One region of the Rhodoglobus sp. genome, then DNA from elsewhere that is predicted to be linked to it. Evidence: predicted binding sites of a transcription regulator. Region 1 holds the regulator's gene; the other holds the start of a gene.
What was found. Region 1 encodes LexA, which represses DNA repair genes until DNA is damaged. Its sites were predicted from a motif close to TCGAACANNTGTTCGA; they were not measured.
Positions count from the first base shown of each region.

Region 2: ACOH1Z_RS00445 (Rv2578c family radical SAM protein) is a predicted target of LexA. The motif match lies at 3,325-3,340, and genes of this name have one in related genera.

Region 1 is NZ_JBMDVL010000004.1:210,253-216,029, forward strand. It holds gene miaA (tRNA (adenosine(37)-N6)-dimethylallyltransferase MiaA) at 1-478, shown strand, start outside; gene dapF (diaminopimelate epimerase) at 465-1,343, shown strand; gene ACOH1Z_RS13285 (class I SAM-dependent methyltransferase) at 1,381-2,004, opposite strand; gene hflX (GTPase HflX) at 2,046-3,596, shown strand; gene lexA (transcriptional repressor LexA) at 3,647-4,336, opposite strand; gene ACOH1Z_RS13300 (LysM peptidoglycan-binding domain-containing protein) at 4,567-4,929, shown strand; gene ACOH1Z_RS13305 (histidinol-phosphate transaminase) at 5,041-5,777, shown strand, end outside.
Region 2 is NZ_JBMDVL010000001.1:86,045-91,821, reverse strand. It holds gene ACOH1Z_RS00465 (SRPBCC family protein) at 1-435, opposite strand, end outside; gene ACOH1Z_RS00460 (ArsR/SmtB family transcription factor) at 440-805, opposite strand; gene ACOH1Z_RS00455 (thioesterase family protein) at 876-1,661, opposite strand; gene ACOH1Z_RS00450 (Rho termination factor N-terminal domain-containing protein) at 1,765-2,031, opposite strand; gene ACOH1Z_RS00445 (Rv2578c family radical SAM protein) at 2,225-3,316, opposite strand; gene ACOH1Z_RS00440 (GNAT family N-acetyltransferase) at 3,455-3,919, shown strand; gene ACOH1Z_RS00435 (GNAT family N-acetyltransferase) at 3,916-4,413, shown strand; gene ACOH1Z_RS00430 (LLM class flavin-dependent oxidoreductase) at 4,410-5,777, opposite strand, start outside.

The sequences.
Region 1 (5,777 bases):
GCAATCGATCGGCGCCAGCAACGGTCGCAGAATAGTTCGCGCCCTTGAGGTCATCGAAATCACAGGAAAACCCTTCGGCGCTGGATTACCTGAAGAAAACAAGCTCTGGACGCCAACCCGCATTGTTGGCCTCGCTGCTCCGCGCGACAAGCTAGTGGCCAGACTGAACGAGCGCGTGCAGAATATGTGGGATTCCGGGCTGCTCGATGAGGTTCGTGCGCTGCGTCCGCACGGTTTAGGCACCACCGCTGCCCGCGCGATCGGCTATGCCCAGGCCATTGAACAGCTGGAGGGCACACTCTCTGAAGCAGAAGCCATCGAGCAAACGGCGGCGCTCACGCGTCGCTACGCTCGACGCCAAGTTGGCTGGTTCAAACGTTATGCGCAGTGCCGCTGGCTCGAATACGACGCTGCTGATCGTGCCCAGCGTGCTCTGGCGATCGTGATGGGGGAGAATGGTCAGCATGGCGACGCTTAACTTCACAAAAGGTCAAGGAACGGGCAACGATTTCGTGCTCTTCGCTGATCCAGACGGTGAGCTCGACCTCACCCCGCAGCAGGTTGCAGCGATCTGTGATCGTCACTTTGGTGTTGGTGCAGATGGGATCATCCGCGCCGTACGGTCTCGCAGTCTCGATGCGGGCGCTGCGGCGCTTGCCGAAGACGCCGACGCCGAGTGGTTCATGGACTACCGCAATGCGGACGGCAGCATCTCGGAGATGTGTGGCAACGGCATCCGTGTCTACGCCGAGTTTCTCGCCAACGAAGGCTTTGTGGATTTCGAACCCGGCGATACTTTGCCAATTGGTACTCGCGGTGGTGTTCGCGATGTTCAGCGCAACATGGCTGGCTACCAAGTCGACATGGGGCGTTGGGCACTCGACGGTGGAGAACCGCTCGTGAGAGCGAAAGAGCTTGAGATCGCCCGCCCGGGACTCGGTATCAACGTAGGAAACCCCCACGTGGTCGTTGCTCTCGCCGAAGAATCAGAACTCGACGGTGTTGACCTCGGCTACATCCCTGTAATCGATCCTGTGCCCGAGCACGGCGCGAATGTCGAGTTCGTGGTGCCGGCGGATCCACTCGTCAAAGACGGAGTTGGTTCGATTCGGATGCGCGTGCATGAACGCGGCAGCGGGGAGACCTTGTCGTGTGGCACTGGGGCCGTAGCAGCAGCGCTTGCCATTCGTCACTACGCGGGCCCGAACGCACCGCATCAGTGGCGCGTTACGGTGCCGGGCGGCACCGTGGTTGTGCGGATGTTCCCGACCGAAGACGGCGAACACGTCTCGCTCAGCGGTCCGGCGGAACTCGTTTACACCGGCAGTCTCGAACTGGCTTAGTTTCCGCGCTGCAGAGCGGCTAACTGCCGAGATTTTGTTAGTTCGCGTCGGTTGCGCGTTTGTGCGCCCGTAATACGCGATACCCCTTGCTGATGGCGGCGCGACTGAATGTGAAGTTGTCAGGGAATGCGGACTCCATCCAGCGATGTAGGGAATCCGAGCCGAGGTTGCGTTGAACAACGAGCCAGGCATCCGCATCCATTTCGAGCCTCGGCAGCCACGTTTCAAGAATGTTGTGAAGCTCGCCCTTGCCTACGCGAATGGGCGGATTCGACCAAATAGTCATAAACGTTATGTCTTCGGGAACATCTTCGGGCAGAACCGCGTTAATATTGGGTATGGACAATTTCTTGGCGTTTGCGCGCACCAGATCCAGTGCGCGCTCGTTGACGTCCACCGCCCACACCGTTGCATGAGGTGATTCGAGGGCAAGGGTGAGCGCCATCGGACCCCAACCGCACCCGAGATCAAGCAAGTTACCTCCCGGAGGAGGCGCTGGCACGTTCGACAAGAGAACTTGAGTTCCCGCGTCAATGTGCGCGGGGCTGAAGATCCCATTTGACGTGACAAGTTCTCGCTCGACGCCAGCAATGGTCGCGTGAATCGTCCGCAATTTGAGATCACTCTCGGGTGAAGACGAGAAGTAATGCTCGTTAGCCATGAACAGAACTTACCGAAAACTAGAGAAGTAGGGTTAACCCAATGACGCGAAACACGACAGAAACCAGTATCGAGGCCAACAACGGCGACGACGCCGAGCGTTCCGTCGAGCGCGTTCTCGCCAGCGAAGGCTCCACTCATGCTGCCGTAACGCGCTTCGGTGCTGGGGCATCTGGGGCGCAAGCGCTCCAATCGGATGCTCATTATGAAGCCGACCGAGACGGCGACCAGTTTGATCGAGACGACCGGCACGCACTGAAGCGTGTTCGAGGGCTCTCAACAGAGCTTGATGACGTCACCGAGGTCGAGTACCGCCAGCTGAGGATCGAAAACGTTGTGCTGATCGGAATCTACGGTCAGGGAGCGCTTCGGGAAGCGGAGAACTCACTTCGGGAGTTGTCCGCTCTGGCAGAGACCGCAGGCGCAGTGGTGCTTGATGGCCTCTTGCAGAGCCGTTCGCACCCTGACCCAAGCACGTACTTCGGTAAGGGCAAAGCAATCGAGCTGCGCGACGTTGTAGCCGCTACCGGCGCGGACACTGTCATTGCCGACACAGAACTTGCTCCCAGCCAGCGTCGTGCACTCGAAGATGTCGTCGGCGTGAAGGTGATCGACCGCACAGCGGTGATCCTCGACATTTTCAGCCAGCACGCGACAAGCCGTGAAGGCAAGGCTCAAGTGGAGCTAGCCCAAATGGAATACTTGCTTCCACGACTTCGTGGTTGGGGTGAATCGATGTCTCGCCAGGCCGGTGGCCAAGTGGGTGGCGCCGGCGCCGGTATGGGTAGCCGTGGTCCTGGTGAAACCAAGATTGAACTCGATCGCCGTCGCATCCACACTCGCATGGCTCGCCTACGCAAGCAGATCAAGGGATTCGCGCCCGCTCGGGAGGCGAAACGCGCCAACCGTGACCGGTTTGAGGTGCCAAGTGTCGCTATTGCCGGCTATACCAACGCAGGCAAGTCGAGTTTGCTCAACCGTCTGACTCGCGCCGGCGTGCTCGTAGAGAATGCGCTCTTCGCAACGCTCGATGCCACTGTGAGACGTTCGGAGACAGCAGATGGCCGGCTATTTACGCTTAGCGACACTGTTGGTTTCGTGCGCAATTTGCCGCATCAGCTTGTGGAAGCGTTCCGGTCGACCCTCGAGGAGATCGGGCAGTCTGACGTCATCGTGCACGTTGTTGACGCCTCCCACCCAGATCCCGGTGCTCAGCTGAGCACGGTGCGCGACGTCATCGGTGAGCTGGGTGCCCGCGACATCCCTGAAATCGTTGTCTTCAACAAGAGCGACCTTGCGGATGACGACCAGCGTTTGTTGATTCGTGGACTTGAGCCGACGGGAATCTTTGTTTCTGCCCGCTCGGGTGAGGGCATCGACGAATTGAACGCGCGTATTGCGGAACTTTTGCCAGCTCCGGAGGTCGAGGTGACTCTGCTCGTGCCCTATGACCGTGGAGAAGTCATCTCGCGCCTCCACGTGCAGGGGCGCGTGTTGGCGACGGACTATCGCGAAGATGGAACCCAGGTGCGGGCGCTTGTGCACCCGGCTCGACTAGCCGAGCTCGAAGAGTTCGTGAGTAAAGCTTCGTAGCGTCTGGTCGCGAGCTTGCGCGTTGGGCGCGAGCTCGCGATTAAACCTGCTTAGAGCGAGCGCAGTACCGTAACGACTTTGCCGAGCACTGTGGCGTAGTCACCGAGAATGGGCTCAAAGTTGGAGTTGCGTGGCAGTAGCCATGTGTGACCGTCGCGTTGACGAAATACCTTGACGGTTGCTTCGTCATCGAGCATTGCGGCAACGATGTCGCCATTTTCGGCTGTCTGCTGTTGGCGCACAACAACCCAGTCGCCGTCGCAAATGGCAGCGTCGATCATTGAATCTCCGACGACCTTCAGCATAAACAGGTCACCTTTGCCAACAAGTTGGCGGGGGAGAGGGAACACTTCTTCAATGTGCTGCTCTGCAGTGATGGGGATACCGGCGGCAATGCGGCCGACGAGCGGAACCATCGCGGCATCACCCATCGATGGGCTGATCGTGCTGGATTCGTCGACGGCGCTTGGCACGTCGATAAGAACTTCGATGGCGCGGGGGCGGTTGGGGTCGCGGCGCACGTAGCCGCTGAGCTCGAGCTGGTTGAGCTGGTGGGTAACGCTCGATAGCGAGGAGAGGCCGACAGCGTCTCCGATCTCGCGCATGCTCGGCGGGTAGCCCTGAGTAGCGACTGCTCGCTGAATCATCTCGAGGATCGCGAGTTGTTTCGCGCTCAAGCTGGTTCGCCGGCGGGTGCCACGCTCTGCGGCGTCGCCATTTGCGGCTATTGAGTCGGTCACGAGTCCTCTATTTCTGCCTCTAACGATTCCAATGTCAGTGGCTCATTCGAAACTGTATCCGCAGAACAAGCCAAAAACAAACATTTGTTCGAGTGTCGCGAGGCAATGTCGGTGGCTTGTTCGAATATGTACTTGAAATTAGAACAATTCGAATGTATGTTCGGAACACAGCTTCGCACCCGACTCTCCCGGCCGAGAGTCGGGTGCGGGAACCCCTAGAGGAGAATTTGATGTCCACTGCAGTGATTGCACCCAACGCGGAATCCCGTGCTCGGCAGTCCGCACCGCGTCTTCGCCTCACAACGCGTGGTCGCGTCGTCTTGATGACGCTCGCGGCCACGCCGTTGGTTGTTGCGGCTCTCGTTTTCTCCCTCAACGGTGGTGACGCTGCCGCTACGTTGGAGTCAAACGAGAACGCGTTCGTTTACGTCGACGTTTCCGCAGGCCAGTCGCTGTGGAACATCGCAGAGACCCATGCTCCTGGGCACGATCCGCGCGATGTTGTTGCTCAGTTGATTGAGCTCAACCAGCTTCCCTCAGCAGATGTCTTTGCGGGTCAACAGCTCGCGATCCCTGCCAGCTTTTCTGAATAGAAGCGCGCGCTAGCTCTTCGCGCGGTTCGCTCGTGGTGCATGCGAGAACGTAGAGGCTGATTGATTGAGGCAGCGTGACGCTTGTCAGCCGTCTGCATCTAGCATTGTGGAGTGACTTCGCTTTCAGATCTCCCTATCCGTGACGACCTTCGAGGGCTCAAGCCCTACGGTGCACCTACCGATCCGGTGAGCATCCAACTCAACGTCAACGAGAACACCCACCCCATCCCCGAGGCGGTGGCCACCGATATTGTGATGGCGCTGGCAAGAGCAGTGATGACCGCAAATCGCTATCCCGATCGAGAGTTCACTGAACTGCGGGAGAGTCTCGCCGAATACCTGGGGCACGGCCTCGCCGCTGCGAACATCTGGGCAGCAAATGGTTCCAATGAGGTACTTCAGCAAACGCTTCAGGCCTTCGGCGGTCCAGGCCGCAGCGTTCTCGGATTCCCGCCCACGTACTCTATGCACCCCATCATCGCCTCAGGCACCGGCACCGAGTGGGTTACGGCTTCTCGTGATGCCGGCTACGACCTCACTCCCGAAACAGTGGTGGCGGCGATAGCTGACCTTTCGCCGGACATCGTGTTTCTCTGTTCGCCGAATAATCCCACCGGCACTCCCGTCAGCAACGAGACGGTCGTCGCCGCCTACGACGCGACCGACGGTATCGTGCTCGTCGATGAAGCCTATGCAGAGTTCTCCGACCGCGAGACGGCGCTGTCACTGCTTGAGGGACGGCCGCGCCTCATTGTTTCCCGCACCATGAGCAAAGCGTTCGCGTTCGCCGGAGCTCGAGTGGGGTACTTGGCCGCCGATCCGGCTATCGCCGATGCCCTCAGACTCGT
Region 2 (5,777 bases), on a different contig from region 1:
CTCTTCCATGCCCATCTTGATCATTTCCTCGAGCTGAGCGGCTGACTCGAATCCTGAATGAATCGTGAGCCGGGTTCCGTTGTCTACAGGCTCAAAGACGAGGCGAGCGATCGTAACACCGAGGTCGCCACTCGGCTCACCAGCATCATCCGCAAATCCATCTTCTATCGATAGCTCGCGCGGTTCGACAATAGAGGTGAACTTCCACCAGCCATGCATCTTCTCGCCCTCAGGACCCGTCATGTAGTAGTGGGCGCGACCGCCAGGCTCGAACTCGAATTTCACAAACGTCGCCGGCCACTCGGGTGGCCCCCACCAGCGCTCAAGTTGCCGAGGGTCACTGACCAGTTGCCAGGAGCGCTCAAGCGTGGCGGGAAACTCGGCGGTCGTCGTGAGAGTCAGTGCCTCAACATCGGTGTGGCTCGTGACGTTCATTGCTTCACCTGTTCTTTCGTTCGTTGTCTATGTCATTGGGGTCGTCGTTGAGCACAGCGGCCATGCGCAGCGCTCGCTTCTCCCACACCTCTTCAAAGTGCGAGAGAAGTTCTTGGATTCGATGAATGGATGTCAGATCGCCGCGAACTATTTGCTCACGGCCGCTGCGCTGCTTCGACACAAGCCCAGCCGCCTGCAGCACGGCAACGTGCTTTTGAACCGCGGCAAAACTCATCTCATAGCTGCTGGCGAGACGCGAGACAGAGATTCCTTCCCGCATTACGCGCGTGACTATGTCACGACGTGTGGAATCAGCGAGAGCGCGAAACATCGCGTCCACTTCGGCGTCTGTTACTTCATCTACAACCATTTGGTTGTAGATTACGCTCGCAGGACGGGCAACACAAGACCCACATGAGAATTAATTAGCAGGTGGATGCTTACAGTTTGCGGAGCGTCAGGATCTGCTCAGCTCGACCGAATGGTCCGCTCAGATCGTGGAGGACAGTCGATGTCAGGCCGACCCCATCAGCCCCAAAATTTACGGCATTCTGCAATCCAAGCCACTCCCCAGTTGGCGCACGATAGAGATGGATCTGCAAGTCAACATTCGGGAAGGCGTACCCGCCCTCCCCCGGCTTGACGCGCGTGGCGATGCCATTGCTCGTGTCAACAAGCCCCATCAGCCGCACAAAATCGCTTACCGGCTCATCTGTCAACAGAGGATACGGTGTGCGCAACCACACGCGTCCGTGTCCAGGACCATGATCCGGAAGAGCCCGTGCGTCAATCGATTGAATGTAGCCTCCTGGCCACTTCGAGAGATTCACTGCGCCAGTTGCGTGCTCGGGAGCCAACATCCGTTCGTCGACAACTCCTTCTACTGCTGAGGTGTCGGAGGTGTGAAGACGCCACGCAGTCGCTCGAACTGCGACACGACCCGCAGCAACGAGCTCAGCTTGGACAAGTTCGATTGTGCGCCCCGGCCTCAGCAGCGTTGTCTTCACTTCGAAAGCACCATCAGGAATGAGCCCGAGGATCTCGTAGCTGATGCGTGCAATGCGGAGTTCTGTCCGCGCTTCGAATGACTCAAGCGCGTGCGCCAGAATTCCGGCAACCGGAGCCATGTGCTGCTCGTGCGGATTCCACGCTCCTTGTGCGTGAATCGTGGACTCAAAATGAGTGTCGTCGTGGCGAACGTAGTAGGCAGAAGCTTGAGAGGTCACAGCACCAGCCTAATGAGACGGTCTCCCGGCCGCAGCGTGTGCACCACATTTGCTCACTCACGCTCAGGCACGAGGAGCCGTATCGAACCGCGTCTCGGCACTCCTAGTGTGCGCGCAGCTTCGCGATCAGGTCGTCCTTGTTGAGCGAAGAGTATCCGTGCAGGTCCAGTTCGCGGGCCCGATTCTGCAATTCTTTGACTGTCCAGTCTTCGTAGGATCCTGACTCTCCCCCTCGTCGCCCAACTTCGGATCGTCCATCCCGTGCCGCCGCGTTCGCAATGCGCGCTGCTTTCTCCGCTGACGCACCGTCGTTGCGGAGTTCCTCATAGAGCTCCGGGTCCTTCACCCGTGAATTCTTGTTGGCAGGCATCTTCGTTTCACTCCCCAAGTTCGATTCGTCTCCATTAGGGGCGTCAGCTTCGACCCCTTTGCTGCGCGAGGCAGCATATTCACGATAAACACGGGCGGACTGAGCCCCCACAATTTTCTGAGAACGCCGAGCGAACGTGGAGCCTGCTCCCAGATCGCGGCGAGCAGGAATGGGTGCGAGTATGCGCGAACCGCTAAAACAACATGGGTTGCGGCATCGTCCTAGCGGCCAAGGCTGGCGGCATTTCTTCCGCGATTAGCGATCGCTCCCCATTGACGTCGCGCGTACTTACGGTGGCACGCGAACCAACGATTCCTGTCGCTGGGTCAAGTGCGGTTCGCTCGAGACCGTGCCGACGGATAATCGGACGCAATTTGGCTGCTAGCCAGTGACGATATTCCATGGGAGCGTAGGTGCCGCGTGAATACATTGAGTGATAGCGCTCGAGCAATTCCGGATGCGCCGCTTCTAGCCATTGAAAGTACCACTCCTTGGTCCCGGGCTTGAGATGAAGGGCAGAATAGGCAATTGATGTTCCGCCGGCATCCTTCACCGCGGCAACTGCACGCTCCAAGTGATCACGCGTATCGGTAAGAAACGGCAGGATCGGCATGAGAAAGACTGCGCAATCGAGGCCAGCATCTCTCACCGCAGTTACTGTGGCGAGGCGTGACTTCGCAGTCGGCGTACCAGGCTCGACCGACTGTTGCAGCTCGTCGTCATAGATCGCGATCGACATCCCGATATCGACGGGTACGTGCTCGCTTGCCTCTTTCAGCAGTGGTAAATCTCGCCGAAGCAGGGTGCCCTTGGTGAGAATCGAGAGCGGCGTTCCCGAACCGGCCAATGCAGCGATGATGCCCGGCATCAGCCGGTATCGACCCTCTGCGCGCTGGTAAGGGTCAGTGTTGGTTCCTAAAGCAACAGCGTGCCTTCCCCAGCTGGGCTTGCTGAGTTCTTTGGCCAGCACCTCAGCAACATTGACCTTCACCACGATTTGAGTGTCAAAGTCTTTCCCTGAATCGAGGTCGAGATATTCGTGCGTCGGTCGCGCGAAGCAGTAGGTGCACTGGTGAAGGCATCCGCGCATCGGGTTGATGGTCCACCCGAACGGCATATCGCTTGCGGTGGGGACTTTGTTGAGGGCGCTCTTGGCTACTACCTCGTAGAAGGTGACGCCCTGAAAGTCTGGCGTGCGAACCGTACGCACAAGATTGTTGAGCTTCGCAAGGCCGGGCAGCGCGTTGGGGGCCTCACTGCTGACCTGTTGACCACTCCATCGCATGCTTCTATTCGAACATATGTTCTAATCAATGGCAACTTCCACTGATGCGGCACTAAGGCCCCCGCCCACGCTGATAACGTCATAAGAGTGTTTTCCAAAGTGACGGTCCCGACAACTCTCCACACGCGAGATGGTGAAATGACGCTTCGGTATTCCGAATTGGGCGACATCGACACCATCCTTCAACTTCTGGCGGATGACCCAGTCAGCGCCTTGCGGGGAGATACCGCGCGCCCCGAAGATCGCCCGGCCTACGAAAAAGCGTTCCACGCGATCGCAACAACTCCCGCGAACGCATTGCTTGTTGTCGTTGCCCCCAGTGGTGATGTCGTGGCCACCATGCAATTGACCGCGATTCCCGGGATGGCGCGGCGAGGTTCACACCGCCTCCAAGTCGAAGCCGTTCGGGTTGCGGCAAGTCAGCGCTCATCGGGCATCGGCGGCGCGATGATGCGGTGGGTCATCGACATCGCAGCGCCAACACTCGGCGCTTCGCTCATCCAACTCACATCGGATGAGGCGCGCACCGACGCGCATCGCTTCTACAAGAAGCTGGGCTTCGAGGCATCGCACATCGGGTTTAAGTATTCGATCAAGCTATGACCTCAGTCGCCGACGCCAAAAACGACGGCGTCACCCTTCGTGACCTGCGTCTCAGCGACGGTGATGCAGTCTTCGAGTGGATGCGGGATCCAGAGTCGGTCGCGATGGCCGCATTCACGGCACCAGACCCCGACGACCGGGCCGAATTCGATTCCTGGTTTGCTCGCATTCTCGCGAACCCCGACGTTGTAGCCTGCGCGATCTACCGCAGCGGAACTCTCGCCGGAATGATAGCCACCTTCATGATGGACGACCAGCGAGAGCTCACCTACTGGATCAGTCGTGATTTCTGGGGTCAAGGAATCGCCAGCGCTGCACTAGCGCTAATGCTGGAACTCGACACTCACCGCCCGCTTCAGGCACGCACAGCCACACACAACATTCGTTCCGCCGCCGTAGTGCTGCGCAATGGATTCGTCGAGATTGGCCGCAACGTCGACTTCGCCGCCGGCGTGAAACGGGACACCGAAGAGATCATCTTCGAGCTTCGCTAGGGACGTCGGCGATAACTCGCCCCTGCATGCTCGGCTGGCAGCCGGTTTCCTCGTCCGTGAAGCTTGTTGCGCAGCGTGCCCTCCACGTATTCCTCAGGATATAGACCCCGCTCGCGCAACACAGGGATGACGTACTCCACGACATCTTCGAAGGTACCTGGCGTAATGGCATACGCAAGATTGAAGCCATCAACGTCGGTCTCTTCTACCCACTGTTGCAGCTCATCCGCGATTTCCGTGCCCGAGCCAATGATGAACGGACCCAGACCCCCGATAGCGCCGAGTCGGGCAATATCGCGAACTTTCCACTCGCTTCCGTCATTGTTTGCCTGCTGAAAGTTGGCGACTGTTGACTGGATTGCATTGCTTTTGACGTTGCCAATGGGCTCATCGAGGTCATATTCCGAAAGGTCGATCCCCATCCATCCGGACATGAAGACGAGCGCTCCCTCTTCGCTTGCGTAGCTGAGATAGTCGGCATACTTCGCGTGAGCTTTCTCCGTGGTGTCATCCGTGATGATCGTGAGCAGTGTGTAGATTCGCGCAGAATAGCGATCACGGCCAGCCTCTTCAAGAGCATCCCGGATGCGGCCAACCGTTGCCTTGAGTCCCGCTTTAGTCGAGGCAGCAACAAAGATCGCTTCGGCGTTGCCTGCCGCGAACTGGATGCCCCTCGGTGATGCGCCTGCCTGGTAGATCACCGGGGTTCGCTGCACCGACGGCTCTGACAAATGGATCCCCGGGACCGTGAAATGTTTGCCCTTGTGCTCAATGTCGTGAACTTTGCTTGGGTCGGTGAACACACCGGTTTCGCGATCACGAATAACGGCATCGTCTTCCCACGAGCCCTCCCACAGCTTGTAGAGAACTTCGAGGTATTCGTCGGCGTGGTCATAGCGATCATCATGCTCGAGCTGATCATCATTGCCCATATTGCGGGCTGCTGAAGGAAGATAACCGGTGACGACGTTCCAACCGATGCGCCCCTTGGTGAGGTGATCAAGCGTCGACATGCGACGCGCGAAAGGGTACGGATGTTCGTAGGCCGTGCCGGCGGTAATGCCGAATCCCAAGTGTTCCGTGACATGCGCCATGGCCGAAACGAGCAACAGTGGGTCATTCACCGGAACTTGCGCGCCGTGGCGAATCGCAGCCTCATTGGAACCCGCGTACACATCGTAGGTACCGAGGACATCCGCAATGAAGATGCCATCAAAGGTGCCACGTTCGAGCAGCTGGGCAAGTTCCGTCCAATAGTCGAGGTCTTTGTAGCGCCACGATTGGTCATCGGGGTGGCGCCACATTCCTGACGACTGATGGGCGACGCAGTTCATGTCGAAGGCGTTGAAGCGAATTTGTTTAGG